Regions from separate parts of the Nocardioides sp. FY1077 genome, predicted to be linked through region 1. Evidence: predicted binding sites of a transcription regulator. Region 1 holds the regulator's gene; the other holds the start of a gene.
What was found. The regulator LexA, encoded in region 1, represses DNA repair genes until DNA is damaged. The targets are predictions, from matches to a motif close to TCGAACANNTGTTCGA.
Positions count from the first base shown of each region.

Region 2: imuA' (DnaE2-dependent mutagenesis accessory factor ImuA') is a predicted target of LexA. The motif match lies at 4,397-4,412, and genes of this name have one in related genera.

Region 1 covers NZ_JBZWDB010000003.1:1,137,772-1,145,052, reverse strand. The annotation lists gene AC4OR8_RS15040 (alkaline phosphatase family protein) at 1-769, opposite strand, end outside; gene AC4OR8_RS15035 (alkaline phosphatase D family protein) at 769-2,529, opposite strand; gene AC4OR8_RS15030 (MXAN_6640 family putative metalloprotease) at 2,631-4,271, opposite strand; gene lexA (transcriptional repressor LexA) at 4,455-5,180, opposite strand; gene AC4OR8_RS15020 (LysM peptidoglycan-binding domain-containing protein) at 5,568-5,885, shown strand; gene AC4OR8_RS15015 (hypothetical protein) at 6,089-6,460, opposite strand; gene nrdR (transcriptional regulator NrdR) at 6,905-7,281, shown strand, end outside.
Region 2 covers NZ_JBZWDB010000004.1:361,998-369,278, forward strand. The annotation lists gene AC4OR8_RS16960 (error-prone DNA polymerase) at 1-1,981, opposite strand, end outside; gene AC4OR8_RS16965 (DNA polymerase Y family protein) at 1,981-3,681, opposite strand; gene imuA' (DnaE2-dependent mutagenesis accessory factor ImuA') at 3,694-4,386, opposite strand; gene larA (nickel-dependent lactate racemase) at 4,522-5,820, opposite strand; gene der (ribosome biogenesis GTPase Der) at 5,951-7,281, opposite strand, start outside.

The DNA of each region.
Region 1 (7,281 bases):
GCCCGACGAGCGCGTCGGTGGAGGCCAGCGCCGTACGACGGGCCAGCTCCAGCGTGGTGCCGGTGAGGTCGGAGTGCCCGAACCGGTCGATGTCGCCGAGGTTCACGAACATCAGGTGGGGGTCGAACTCCTTGAGCATGTCGAGCGTGGCCTGCATGGTCGCCACGTCGGGGGCGTAGCCGGCCACGGGAATGATCGGCATCGGCTCCCAACGGTGGGTCGCCCGCTCGCCGAAGACGCCGTAGAGGTACTCCTTCGACAGCACGGTGCCGGTGGTCAGGCCGCTGCGGTTGAGCCGCTCGATCACCGTCGGCACCCGGATGTCGGAGGGCCGGTCCATGTCGCGGATGTCGCCGAGCTCGCGGTCGTAGATCGCGTTCGCGGGCACGCCGGTGCGGTCGGGCCGCTGGCCGGTCATCATCATCACGTGGTTGGGGATGGTCTCCATCACCGGCATCGACGAGGCCCGCGGGAACCGCAGGCCCGCGTCGCGCAGCGCGCGGAGGTTGGGGGTGAGGCCGCTCTCGATCTCCTCGGGACGGCACCCGTCGACGACCAGCACGTAGGCGCGCTTGCGGGTGCTGGCGGCCGCGGCGGCCGCGGAGGACGCCGCCCCGGCGAGGCTGGAGAACAGCAGGCCGGAGGCGCCGGCGGTCAGCATCGTGCGCCGTCCGGTGCGGGCCTGGGCGAGGCCGCGGGCGAAGGGCCGGTCGGCACCGGCGACGTCGGTGGTGGGGCAGGCGCCGTCGTGGCGCGTCGAGCCGCACATCAGACGTCACCCACCGGAGCGTCGACGCGCTCGACGAGGTTGCTGTTGGCCGGGGTGGCGTACGACACCGACCAGGTGATGGGGGTGTCCCGGTCGTCGCGTTCACCGATCACGAACCAGTCCATCTGCGCCCGCTTCGCCGTCACGTCGAGGACCGAGAAGCCGTGGTCGTCGAAGTTCAGGTACTTGATGTGGCGGTTGTTGGCCTTGATCGTCTCCTCCACGGCCAGCGAAGTGGTGCGCGGCGGGGTGCCGGTGATGTCGTTCAGGTTGTTCGAGGTGACCGAGGTGCACACGAACTCCACGCCGACGGAGTCGCCGACGGCGGGGTAGGTCGACGGGTCGAGCGGCAGCTCGCAGGCCCACCCGGAGTGGATGTCGCCGGTGAGGAAGACGGTGTTCTTCACCTGGTGGTCGCGCAGGTGCTGGAACACCTCGCGGCGGTCGTCGGTGTAGCCGTCCCACTGGTCGACGTTGTACGGCGCACCGTCGCTGGGCAGCAGCCCGGTGACGTCGTTGACCGGCTGCACCAGGTCGTCGGGCAGGTCGGCGAACGTGACCGGCGCGATCATCACCGGGTTGCCCACGAGCTTCCACTGCGGGCGGTGGTCGCGGCTCAGGGAGTCCTTCAGCCACTCCATCTGCTGGCGTCCGGTGATGGTGCGGTCGGGGTCGCTGACCGCGGGGTCGACCGCAGGGGTGGCGACCTGCTGGTCGCGGTAGGTGCGCAGGTCGAGCATGCTCAGCTCGAGCAGCGAGCCGAAGCGCAGCCGGCGGAACAGGCGGGCGCCGTCGCGCAGGTCGGCGGTGCCGTCCATCCGCAGCGGCATCCACTCGTCGTAGGCGCGGTGGGCGCGGGCCCGACGGCGCAGGTAGTCGCCCTCGCCGCCCTCACCGGTGCCGGGGGTGTGGTTCTCGGCGCCCTTGCGCCACTGGTCGTTGGTGACCTCGTGGTCGTCCCAGGTCACGATCCACGGGTAGCGCGCGTGGGCGGCCTGCAGGTCGGGATCGGTCTTGTACTGGGCGTGACGCTGGCGGTAGTCGGCCAGCGACACCATCTCCCGGGCCGGCACGTGCGCCCGGACGTCGACGTTGTCGTTGCCCATGCCGTACTCGCCGGGCCCGTACTCGTAGAGGTAGTCGCCGAGGTGCAGGATGGCGTGGAGGTCGTCGCGCTCCGCCAGCCCGCGGTAGGCGGCGAAGTACCCGGCCTGCAGGTTCGCGCACGACACCACGCCGAAGCGCAGGTTGCCGGGCTTGGCGAAGCGGGCCGGGGCGGTGCGGGTGCGCCCGGTGGGGCTGACCTGGTCGCCCAGGACGAAGCGGTAGTGGTACCAGGTCGCCGGCTCCAGGCCGGTGGCGTCCACCTTCACGGTGTGGTCACGGCCCGGGCCGGTGCCTACCCGCCCGCGGCGCACGATCCTGCGGAACCGGTCGTCGGTCGCGACCTCCCAGCGCACGCTCACCGACGGGCCGCGGCCCGAGCCCGGTGTCGCCGCGACGGTGGGGGTCACCCGGGTCCACAGCACCACCGCGTCGGGCGTGGGGTCGCCCGAGGCCACGCCGTGCCGGAACACCCGGCCACCCGCACGGAGCGGAGCGTCGGGCTCGGACGCCGTGGCACCGGCCGTCGTCGTGGCGGCGGGCAGGCCTACGGCGACGGCACCGGCTGCGCCCGTGGCGAGCAGCGTGCGTCGATGGGGTCGCAGGTCGACCTGGGCGTCGGCGGGCGACGAGGAGGGGCGGTCAGGGGTGGTCACGATCCATTCAACGACGCGCCGTCACCCGCGTCATGGCCGCAGGCGGGTGGCCACCAGGTGTTCACCCGGGAGCCACCGGCACGCCGTGACCAGGCGGGGGCTCAGCCCCGGACGGCGCGGCCGGCCACCGTGAAGCGCAGGTCGTCGTCTCGCGAGCGGCCCTGGCAGGAGAAGCCCGCTTCGGGGGCCACGCCGCACCGGTAGCGCCTGCTGGCGTTGACCAGGGTGACCTCGACCTGGCGCACGGCCGCAGCGGAGAAGCCGGTGTTGACCCGGCCGTCGCCGTCGGCGCCGAGCCGGAGCAGCCGCGTGGTCGGCCGACCGCTGGTCGGCACGACGGTGAGGGCGACCTCGGTGCCGCGGGCGCTCACCGGCAGGTCGAGCGTGAGCGCGAGCTTCCACCCGGTGTCGAGGCCCGCACCGGGGGTGAACCGGTGGGTGGCGCTGCTGAGGTGGTCGAGGCGCACGGTGCGGCGCCCGGTGGAGCGCTGTGTCGGCGACAGGGTGGCGCTGCGCCACAGCGGGGCGGTGGGGTAGCGCTGCGCGGAGCCCTCCTCGTAGGCCAGGCCGGGGCGTCGGTTGTCGGCGGCGAAGCGGGCGTAGGCGTCGCGCAGTGCGACATCCCGCTCGCCGAGCGCACCGGCCACGGCCTGCACCGAGTACTCGTCGGGACCGCCGACGGCGCTGTCGGCGCGCTCCCAGGCGCGGCGGACCAGCGAGGGGAGCTCGCCGGTGCTGGCGGGCAGCGCCTCGGTGAGGTGGCGGAAGAAGATCCAGTCGCCGTATACCCGCAGGTCGCTGTCACCGTCCATCGAGGCCCGCGGTCGGCCCAGCGGACCGGAGCGCAGGTAGGTGACGTTGTCGTCGACCGCGTCGTAGACCTCGTCCTCGGCCCAGGTGGCAGTGGCCTCGATGAACCACCCGTCCTCGTCGGCGTCGTAGGCGAACTGCACGGCGTGGAAGTACTCGTGGGCCGCGGTGACCTGCAGGTTCTCCAGCGGGGTGTGCGCCGGGAACTGGCCCGAGCGGAAGTCGTTGTCGAGCACGCAGTACGCAGGCACGTCAGCGGCGCGTTCCCCGGTGGGGATGGCCCGGTCGGAGGTGCAGTAGCCGTAGATGCTGTCGCCACCCACATCGACCAGGTAGACGTCCGTGAGTGGGCTCCCGCCCTTGGCGCCGTCGGGCTTCGGGGCCCGGTAGCCCGCGGCCACGTAGGTGTCGTGCACCTTCTGCAACGTGGCGAGCGTCGTGTCGACGTAGGCGGGCACGGTGCTGACGTCCTCGTCGTCTGCCACCTTGTCGGAACTGCGCTCGACCCAGTGCACGCAGACGTTCGTGCTGCACGTGGAACCGGGTTCGCCAGCGCTGGCGCTGTAACCGGAGCCAAACGGGTCGGCTGTGCCGTCACTGGGCCGCGCGAGGTAGCTGCGCGCCGTCGCGCGGTCGGTCGGCGACAGCGCGGGCAGGCTGCGGGCGAGGTCACGCAGGGCCTCGGTGGCCTCGACGTCGGGGTCGGTCGCCGGGGTCGCGTCCGGGTCGAGGAGCTCCTCGACCGTCTCCAGCGCCTCCGCGGCCTGGGCCGGGGTCACCTCGCCGGTCGCCTCACCGACTACCTCGACGGCCTCGCTCGCTGCACCGCCAGCAGGGGCGTCGACCGGGTCGGCCGCGGCCGGCACCAGCAGTCCCGCGCCCAGGGCGAGGGCGGCGAGGGGGGCGAGCAGGACGGAGGGGGTGCGACGCACGCGGGCTCCCGGGGGTGGGGGACGAGCAGGACGTCCAGCGTCTCACGCGTCACCGACAGCGCCGACTCGGCGGATCCGCACGCGACACTGGGCCCGTCGGTGGTCCGACGGGCCCGGCGCGACGCGGGTGGGGCAGCCCCGGAGCGGGACGGGGCCCGCAGCGGTGGGCCCCGGTGGAGCGGGTCAGACGCGGCGCAGGACCGCGGTGACCTTGCCCAGGATCGTGGCGTGGGTGCCGTCGATGGGCTCGAAGGAGTCGTTGTGGGGGAGCAGCCAGACCTGGCCGTCCTTGCGCTGGAAGGTCTTGACGGTGGCCTCGCCGTCGATCATCGCGGCGACGATCTCGCCGTTGTTCGCGGTCGGCTGCTGCCGGATGACGACGTAGTCGCCGTTGCAGATCGCGGCGTCGATCATCGACTCACCCGACACCTCGAGCAGGAACAGCTGACCGTCGCCGACGAGCTGCTTGGGCAGGGGGAACACGTCCTCCACCCGCTGCTCGGCCAGGATCGGGCCACCGGCGGCGATGCGGCCGACGACCGGCACGTACGTCGCCGCGGGCATCGCGTCGCCCACACCGGTCTCGTCGAAGGACGACTCCTCCGCCGCGGAGATCGAGCGGCGTGCGGCGAGCACCTCCGGCAGGAACACCTCGAGCGCACGCGGGCGGTTGGGGTCGCGCTTGAGGAAGCCCTTCTCCTCGAGCACCTTCAGCTGGTGGGCCACGCTGGAGGTGCTGGTCAGCCCCACCGCGTTGCCGATCTCGCGCATGCTCGGGGGGTAGCCCCGCTTCTCGATCGCGTCGCGAATCGTGGCCAGCACGCGCAGCTGGCGCGGGGTCAGGCCCGTCGCGTCGGGAGCACCTTCGGGGAACTCGGACACCGTGCCCCCCACCTCGTTCGTCGCCATCGTCCACCTCTCTGCTCCGGCACGGCTGGCGCCGGCCCGGTCCTCGTGCCCCGCCCGGGTGCGTGGGTCCGGGTGGAGGTCGTGCGTCGCCCGGCGGGGGCGACGTGCCTCACCCTGCCAGTCGCGCCGGGCGACTTCAAACACCTGTTCGAACGGCGTGTCGCGCCCGTCCCCGTCGCCGGCGCGGATCCGGTCGAACATCCGTTCGTCTGGACCCTTGCGCGGTGTCGAACACCTGATCTACTCTCGCTCATGTGTTCGATCGAACGTGTGGTCGACTCGGCCACTCCAGGCGGTCCGCCAGGACTGTCGGTGGCGCCCGTTAGACATCAGCGTGACCGACCGAGCCCCACCCGAGGCCGACCGCCACTTCCCCAGGAGGTCCCCATGAGCACGATGACCCTGCACCCCGTCCACGCCCCGACCGTGCGGCTGACCCGCCGCGGCCGACTGGTCGTGTTCACGCTCTCCCTGCTGGTCGTGCTCGCCGTCGGGGTCTGGCTGGCCGCCGGCTCCGTGGCCACCTCCCAGGCCCAGCCCACCGAGGTCATCACCGTCGGCACCGGTGACACCCTGTGGGACATCGCGGCCGCCACCTCCGCCGACGGCGACCTGCGTGGGGCGATCGCGGAGATCCAGACCCTGAACGACCTCGACGGCGGCCTGGTGATCGCCGGCCAGCAGCTGCGGGTCCCCACCAGCTGATCCACCCGCCGGCAGCGCCACGCGCCCGGCCACTGACCTCACCAGCCGCTTCGACCCCGGCTGGTGAGCTGGGGAAGACGAGGGGCGGGCCCATCGGGCCTGCCCCTTTCCTGTCCCCCGGGAGCGAGCAACGACCGCAGCGCTCGGTGGTTGAGGAGCGAGCGCAGCGAGCGTCTCGAAACCACCGAACCGACGACCAGGCCTCAGCGCGAGGCCCGCCGCCCACCAGGAGCAGTGGCGGGACCACCGTCCGCGTCGTCCGCGTCGTCCCCCGAGGCCGGCGACCCGCCGGACGGGGGAGCGGTGATCCCCAGCGCCCGCAACAACCGGGCGACGAGCACCAGTCCGACGAACAGGCACGCGACGGCCCCTAGCGAGGCCAGGGCGAGGAACCACCACGCGCGGACGTCGCCGTCGCGGGCGGTGGTGCCGAAGTCGATCGCGGCGTACACGAGGTAGCCCCACGCCACCACCGACAGCGTGACGGCGAGGGCGAGCAGGAGGAGTCGCGGCTGGAACGTGCGGGGCGGCTTGGCGGCTCGGCGCGAGCCTGCTCGTCTCCCCGCGCTGCTCACCGGGTCATTGTGTCCGACGTGCCCGCCCGGCGCAGCGGGACGCGCAGGTCGGAGCGGGAGATCAGGAGGCGTCGCGCCCGCCACCACCGCTCGGCCGCCCGGCGGAGCGGCCTGGACGCCCGCGACACGCCCGTGACGGACCTGTCCGGACCGCCGGGCGAGCGGTCCGCGGCGCGCTGACCTGCGGCTTTGCGGCGGCAGCGAAACGCCCGGCGCGCGACTCGCCGAACAGGTTGCGCCCTGCCCTCGACGGGCGTACGGTTCCCTACATCTAGTAGTTACACCGGTGTAGTTATCCACATCTAGTGCACAGGCCAGGGGTGGAAGCCCCACAGGTCGAAGCGTGTTCTACACAGGAAGAGCCCGGTTATCCACACCGACTGCACACCCCCACGGGGTGTCGGGTCGGTGCGGGGCCGCCAATGAGGGAGAGGAGGACCCGTCGTGCACTGCCCGTTCTGCCACCACGCCGACACCAAGGTCCTCGACTCCCGCGTGGCCGAGGACGGCGGGTCGATCCGTCGACGTCGCCAGTGCCTGGAGTGCAAGGAGCGGTTCTCCACCGTCGAGCTCATGCAGCTCGCCGTGGTGAAGCGCTCCGGTGCCACCGAGCCGTTCCACCGCGACAAGGCCGTCGCCGGCGCCCGCAAGGCCTGCAAGGGCCGTCCGGTCACCGAGCACGACCTCGCCTGCCTGGGCCAGGCCGTCGAAGACACCGTGCGCGGTCGCGGCCAGGCCGAGGTGCCGGCCCACGAGGTCGGCCTGGCCATCCTCGCGCCGCTGCGCGAGCTCGACGAGGTCGCCTACCTGCGCTTCGCGTC
Region 2 (7,281 bases), on a different contig from region 1:
CGCGCGGCTGCAGGCGCGGGAGGGTGCCGATCTGGGCGCGGCTCTCCACCTGGAACACCCCGATCGAGTCGGCACGGCAGAGCATGTCGTAGACGTCGGGCTCCTCGCGCGGGATCGTCGCCAGCGTCCAGCGCTCCCCCAGGTGCTCCTCGGCCAGGCGCATCATGTGGTCGAGCGCGCCGAGCATGCCCAGGCCCAGCAGGTCGAACTTCACCAGCCCCATCGACTCGCAGGCGTCCTTGTCCCACTGCAGCACCGTGCGGTCGTCCATCCGGGCGCGCTCGATGGGGCACACCTCGCCGACGGGGCGCTCGGTGAGCACCATGCCGCCGGAGTGGATGCCGAGGTGGCGCGGCGCGCCCAGCAGCTGCTCGGCCAGCGCGACCACCGGGGCGGGGACGTCGTGCGCCTCGGGGTCGCCCTGGTCGCCGGCCACCACCGCGCTCCACCCGTCGATCTGCTTCGACCACGCGTCCTGCTGCCCCGAGGAGTGCCCGAGCGCCTTCGCGGCGTCGCGCACCGCCATCCGCGGGCGGTAGCTGATGACGTTGGCGACCTGGGCGGCGTTGCGGCGTCCGTAGGTGCGGTAGACCCACTGGATGACCTCCTCGCGGCGGTCGGAGTCGAAGTCGACGTCGATGTCGGGCTCCTCGTCGCGGTGGGCGGAGATGAACCGCTCGAAGGGCAGCCGGTAGAAGACGGCGTCGACCGCGGTGATCCCGAGGGCGAAGCAGACCGCCGAGCTCGCCGCCGACCCGCGCCCCTGGCAGAGGATCCCCTGGCTGCGGGCGAAGGCCACGATGTCGTGCACGATCACGAAGTAGCCCGCGAAGTCCTTCTCCTCGATCATCCGCAGCTCGTGCTCCACCCGCTCGCGGGCCTCGGCCTCCAGGGGCGTGCCGGCGTAGCGCTCGGCGAAGCCGGCCGCAGTCAGCTCGCGCAGCCACGACGCCGGCGTGTGGCCCTCCGGGATCTGGTGCTTGGGCAGACGCGGGGAGGCCTTGCGCAGGTCGAAGGCGAGCTCGGCGGCGAGGGTGACCGAGCGGGCCACCGCACCGGGGTGGTCGCGCAGGGCGGCGGCTGCCTCGGCCCCGCTGCGCAGGTGGGCCGCGCCGGACAGGTCGAGCCAGCCGTCCATGTCGGCCAGGCTGCGCCGGGCCCGCACCGCGGCCATCGTGGCGGCCAGGCGACGGTCGGCGGGGCGGGCGAAGTGGACCCCGCCGGTGGCCACGACGGGCAGCCCGTGGACGGCGGCCAGCCCGGCCAGCACGTCGTTGACCTCCCCCACCCCCGGACCCGGCTGCGCCGACAGCTCCACGACGACCCCGTCGAGACCGAAGCGGGCGGTGAGCCGGTCGAGCTCGGCGGCGGCGGCGTCGGGACCGTGGTCGGCCAGGGCACGGCGCACGCTGCCCTTGCGGCAGCCGGTGAGCACGACCCAGTGGTCGCGGCCGCGCTCGGCGAGCTCGTCGAGGTCGTGCACGGGTCGGCCCTTCTCGTCGCCGCGCAGGTTGGCCTCGGTCATCGCGCCGGCCAGCCGGTGGTAGCCGTCGACACCGCGCGCCAGCACCAGCAGGTGGTCGCCCTCGGGATCGGCGACGCCGTTCTGGTTGCGGGTGAGCCCCAGCGACAGCTCGGCACCGAAGACCGTGGGCAGGCCGTGGACGCCGGCCGCCTCCGCCAGCATCGGGGCGCCGTGGAAGCCGTCGTGGTCGGTCAGGGCGAGCCCGGTGAGCCCGAGGCGCACGGCCTCCTCGACCAGCGCGGCCGGCGAGCTCGCGCCGTCGAGGAAGCTGAAGTGGCTGTGGCAGTGCAGCTCGGCGTACGGCGTGACCTCCTCGGGGCGCTCGATCGCCGCGCGCGAGGGCCGCGGGGCCTTGCGCCGCGAGATGGGGGCGTCGTCGGCGCCGGGCAGCAGCGTGCGCCCCGACAGGCGCCGCTCGAGGTCGCGCCAGGGCACCGCGGGGTTGTTCCAGCCCATCAGTCGTAGCCCGCCTCGACCAGCCAGCCGGACGTCGACCACCGCAGCAGCCAGGCCCGCCCGTCGACCCCGACGACCTGGAACCGGGCAGCACGCCCGGCTCCCCCGCCGACCCCGTCGGGCGAGGACCACCACTCCTCGTCGACCGGCCACGGCCCGGCCCACGACCCCACCGGCTGCCAGGGCAGCCGCGCCCCGACCGCGTCGGGCTCGACCTGGGCGTCGAGCAGGTCGAGCTGCTCGCCGAGGCGTACGGCGCCCCGTCCGGCCTGTCCGGCCCGTCCGGCTCGCCCGTCGGTCCGGGTGTCGGGGACAGCGGGGACGGCCCCGAACCGGAAGCGGCACGGCTCGCCGGTCACCGCACCCCGCTCGGTGACGCCGACGACGCGGCCGGTCTCGTCGACGACCTCCGCGCCGCGCGGGCGGGAGAACACCCGCACCGGCGCGGGTCCGGGCACCCGGCTCGGCCACGGCCGCTCCCGGGGACGCAGCCCGGTGGGGCGCTCCCCCCACGGCACGCTGACCTGCCGCTCCGCCGGCGAGCGCCCGCCCTGCAGCACCGGGCGCACGACCGACTCGAAGCCGACCATGGCCTGCACCCGGGCCACGCCCTTCTCCACCAGGTCGTCGGTGCCGCCTCCCCACAGCGCCTGCGCGTGGGCGGCGGCCGGCTCGACGGTCACCGGCACGAACCGCACGCGCTCGACCGGCGCGGTGACCCGCCCGGCGTCGCGGCGGGAGCGCAGCGCGCCACCGGAGCCCTGCAGCTGCCAGTGCACCCGGTCGACCAGGTCGCGGGCGGTGAAGCACCGCGGGTGGAGCCAGGCCCGGGAGGAGACGACCACGCCGTCGCTCTCGGCCTCCACGCACACCTCGGTGGCCACCAGCTGGCGCGCGGCGAGCGCGGCGACGAAGCGCTCGGTGGTGGTGCGCACGCTGAAGCAGACCGCCTCCACCGAGTCGAGGGGCGGTTCGAAGACCACCTCGGCGTCGAGCTCGGGCGGTGCCTCACGCTCCCCCAGCACCGCACGACCGGCGCCCCGCACGCGGTGCCAGAGGTCGGCGCCGTAGCGGCCGAAGCGGTCCTGCACCGAGCCCAGCGGGAGGGCGGCGAGGTCGCCGAGGGTGGTCAGGCCCATCCGGGCCACCAGCGAGGCCACCTCGCGGCCCCGCGGACCGTCGCCCTCCAGCACCCGCACCGGCAGCGCCGCCAGGAAGTCGGCGGAGCCGCCGGACGCCACGACCACCGACTCCTGCACCGCGGCGTGTCGCGCGGCCTGCTCGGCGGTGAACAGGTCGTCGGCGACCCCGATGCGGCAGTCCCAGACCCCGGCCTCGACCAGGGTCTGGGCCACCAGCGCGGCCGCGCTCTCCTCCCCGCCGAAGTAGCGGCCGGGGGCGCGCACCGCCAGCAGGCCCGGGCGCAGCGGCGCCACGCCGGGGCGCAGCGCCTCCACCGCGGCCAGCACCGGCTCGAAGTGGCGGGCGTCGCGCTCGGGCACGTCGTCGAGCAGCAGCAGCTCGGGGCAGCGGGCCTGGGCGTCACGACGGCGCAGGCCGCGGCGCACCCCGGTCTCCCGGGCCGGGCCGTTGCAGACCTCCACCACCCCGGCCGCGAGCACCGCGGCCGGCTCCTTGGGCGAGCGCTGCGCCTCAGCGAGCGCGGCGACCACCGACCAGTCGGGGCACCACACCACCATGACCCGCACGGCTCAGCCCACCAGCGCGTCGGGACGCACCGGGGCGACCCGCGGGCCGCGACCGGCGTCGGTCTCGACGCGGGCCAGCGCCCCGCCCTCGCCGGGGAACCACAGGTCGGCCCGCGTCGGAGGCGCGGTGCCACGGCGCACCGAGAGCCGGGTCACCCGGGTGTGCAGGCGCCCTGCGCCCCGGTCGGGCCCGTTCCACCGCGAGCGCTCGAGGCTGACCCGCGCCTCGCAGCGCGGCCAGTCGCCGTGCACGACGAGCACGGCCGAGCGGGTGCGCAGCCGCGCGTCGAGGATGCCGGCCGACCGGGCGTCCACCGAGGCGGGCGGGCGCAGCACCACCACGCGCAGCACGTCGACGAGGGCGGCGGTGACCTCCAGCCAGTGCTCGCCGGGGTCGGGCACCAGCACGGTGCGCGAGAGGTCGACGCCCAGCTCGGCGGCCGCCTCGGCGCCGAAGTCGTCCCACCCCGCGAAGCCGACCCACTCCCCCGACCGCGACGCCTCCGCGGCCAGCACCATGCCGAGCGAGGCCGCGTCGACGCCGTACGTCGCCCCGGCCCGCAGCTGCACCAGGCCGGACAGCGCGCCGTGGGTGGCCACCGGCTCGCGCACCGGGCCGCCCTCGAGCGCCGCCACCCGCTCGCGCAGCTGGTCGAGCACCGGGCGGTCCGGGTCGAGGGCGGGGAGGGTGGTCACCGGTCCATGATCGAACACCTGTTCGAACACGTCAAGCGGACCGCGACCCGGAGGTGCACCGCCGGGGCGACCGGGTCGCCAGCGGGGCGGCCCAGCATGGCACGGGCCTCCCCCGGGCCCCGACCGGGCGGTGGCTCAGACGCCCTCGACCACGTACGGGATGGTCTGCGGGCCCTCGGGGAGCACGCAGACCCGGGCGTCTGGCCCCACCCGCTCCAGCTCCGCGCGCACGGCGGCGGCCACGTCGTCGACCAGGAACAGGTGGGCGGTGCGCAGCTCGGCGTCGCTGAGGTGGGTGGTGTGCACCCCGACCCGCGCCGTGGACAGCACCCGGGCCAGCACCTGCACCTGCCACTGGTCCGGGACCGTCTCGGTGCGCTGCGAGATGCTGCGCAGCAGCGCCTCGGGGGTCTGCTCGGAGGCCAGCACCTCGCGGAACGTGCCGTGGTCGGGGAAGCCGTCGCGGCACTCCGCCACACAGATGATCAGCCCGCCGGGTCGTACGACGGTCGCCGCGGCGGTCATCCCCTTCACCGCCTGGTAGAGGTTCTGGTCGAGCGGGAAGCCGGAGTTGCTGGTGACCACGACGTCGTAGCGCTGCGGCACCGGTCGCATCGACAGCTCGCGCACCACCTCGCGGGCCTCGGCGTGCATCGCGAGCACCTCGCCCCCGAAGGCCCGCACGACCCGCTGCTCGCGGTCGAGCACCACGTCGAGGGCGAAGTCGACCCCGGTCGCCGCGGCGATGGCCCGCACGTCGTCGTGCACCGGGTTGCCCTCGCACACCGCCCACGTCGCCCGGTCGCTGCCGATGCGGGCGGCGTCGTGCAGGGTGAGCACCGTCTCCAGGCCGGCCAGGCCCGGGGCCACCATCTTCGGGCCCCCGCTGAACCCCGCGAAGAAGTGCGGCTCGACGAAGCCGGTGGTGATCTTGACGTCGGCCTCGACCCAGTGCCGGTTGAGCCACACCGGCACCCCGTCGCCGTGCGTGCCGACCCAGCGCAGCGACTCGGGGTCGCGGCTGTCGTGGTCGACGACGCGCACGGTGTCGACGAGGTCGTCGCCGAGCATGGCGCGCAGCTCGGCGTCGGTGCTGGCGCGGTGGGTGCCGGTGGCCACCAGCAGCACCAGGTCGTCGCGGGTGGTGATGCCCTCGAGCTCGTCGAGCAGCGCCCGCACCATCTGCTCGCGCGGCTGCGGCCGGGTGGCGTCGCAGATCGAGACCGCCACCCGCTGCCCGGGCCGTACGACGTCACGCAGCGGCGGGCCCGCCACGGGCCGCGACAGGGCGGCGCGCAGCGTGGCGGCGACGTCCTCGGCCGGCTCGAGGTGGGTGGGCGCGACGACCGTGGTGAGCGCGGCCGGCAGCTCCACGTCGAGCCCCGTGCTGCCGTAGGCGACCCGCACGGTCGTGGTGGCGTCGGGGCTCGTCACAGCAGGCTCTCCTCGTCGTCGGCGGCGCGGGAGCGCTGGGCCGTCCGGCGATCCAACGCCGCCCCGCTGGCCCCGTCAACCGCCCCGTCAACCGCCCCCGTCGACCGCCCCCGGCGCAGCCGCGACCGGGTCAGCGCTTGCGCTTCTCCCGCGGCCGCTGCTCCAGCACGATCGGGGTGCCGGCGAAGCCGAACTGCTCGCGCAGGCGACGCTCGATGTAGCGCTCGTAGCCGGCGTCGAGCTTGCCGGAGGTGAACAGGACGAACGTCGGGGGCGCGGTGGTGGCCTGGGTGGCGAAGAGCACCTTGGGCTGCTTGCCGCTGCGCACCGGGTGGGGGTGCTCGGCGACCAGGCGCCCGAGGAAGGCGTTGAGCGCCCCGGTGCCGATGCGGGTCTCCCAGCCCGCCAGGGCCTTCTCCAGGGCCGGGACGAGCCGGTCGACGTGCCAGCCGGTGCGGGCGGTGATGTTGATGCGCGGGGCCCACTGCACCTGCACGAGGTCGCGCTCGATCTCGCGCTCGAGGTAGTGGCGGCGCTCCTCGTCGACGAGGTCCCACTTGTTGAAGGCGATGACCAGCGCCCGGCCGGCCTCGCGCACGGTCTGGATGATCCGCACGTCCTGCTCGCTGATCGACTGCCCACCGTCGACGACCAGCACCGCCACCTCGGCACGGTCGATGGCGGTGGTGGTGCGCAGTGAGGCGTAGTACTCGTGGCCGGAGGCCTCCTTGACCCGCTTGCGGATCCCGGCGGTGTCGATGAAGCGCCAGGTCTGCCCGCCCAGGTCGATGAGCTCGTCGACGGGGTCGACGGTGGTGCCGGCGACGTTGTCGACGACGACGCGCTCGGAGCCGGCGAGCCGGTTGAGCAGCGAGGACTTGCCGACGTTGGGCTTGCCGACGATCGCGATGCGGCGCGGGCCGCCGAGCTCGGCGTCGCGGTCGGGCGGCGGCTCGGGGAGGGCGGCCAGGATCGCGTCGAGCATGTCGCCCGAGCCGCGCCCGTGCAGCGCCGAGACGGGGTAGGGCTCGCCCAGCCCGAGGTTCCACAGGCCGTGCGCCTCGGCCTCGGCGCGCTGGTCGTCGACCTTGTTGGCCGCCAGCACGACCGGCTTCTCGGCGCGGCGCAGGATCTTCACGACCGCCTCGTCGGCGTCGGTGATGCCGACGGCGGCGTCCACGACGAACAGCACGGCGTCGGCCAGCTGCACCGCCACCTCGGCCTGACCGGCGATGCGCTCGGCGAGACCGCGGGCGTCGGGGTCCCAGCCGCCGGTGTCGACGACGGTGAAGGCGCGGCCGTTCCAGTTGGCGTCGTAGGACACCCGGTCGCGGGTCACGCCGGGCACGTCCTCGACCACGGCCTCGCGGCGGCCGATGATGCGGTTGACCAGCGTCGACTTGCCGACGTTGGGTCGTCCGACGACGGCCAGGACGGGCACGGGACCGTCGACCTCGTCCG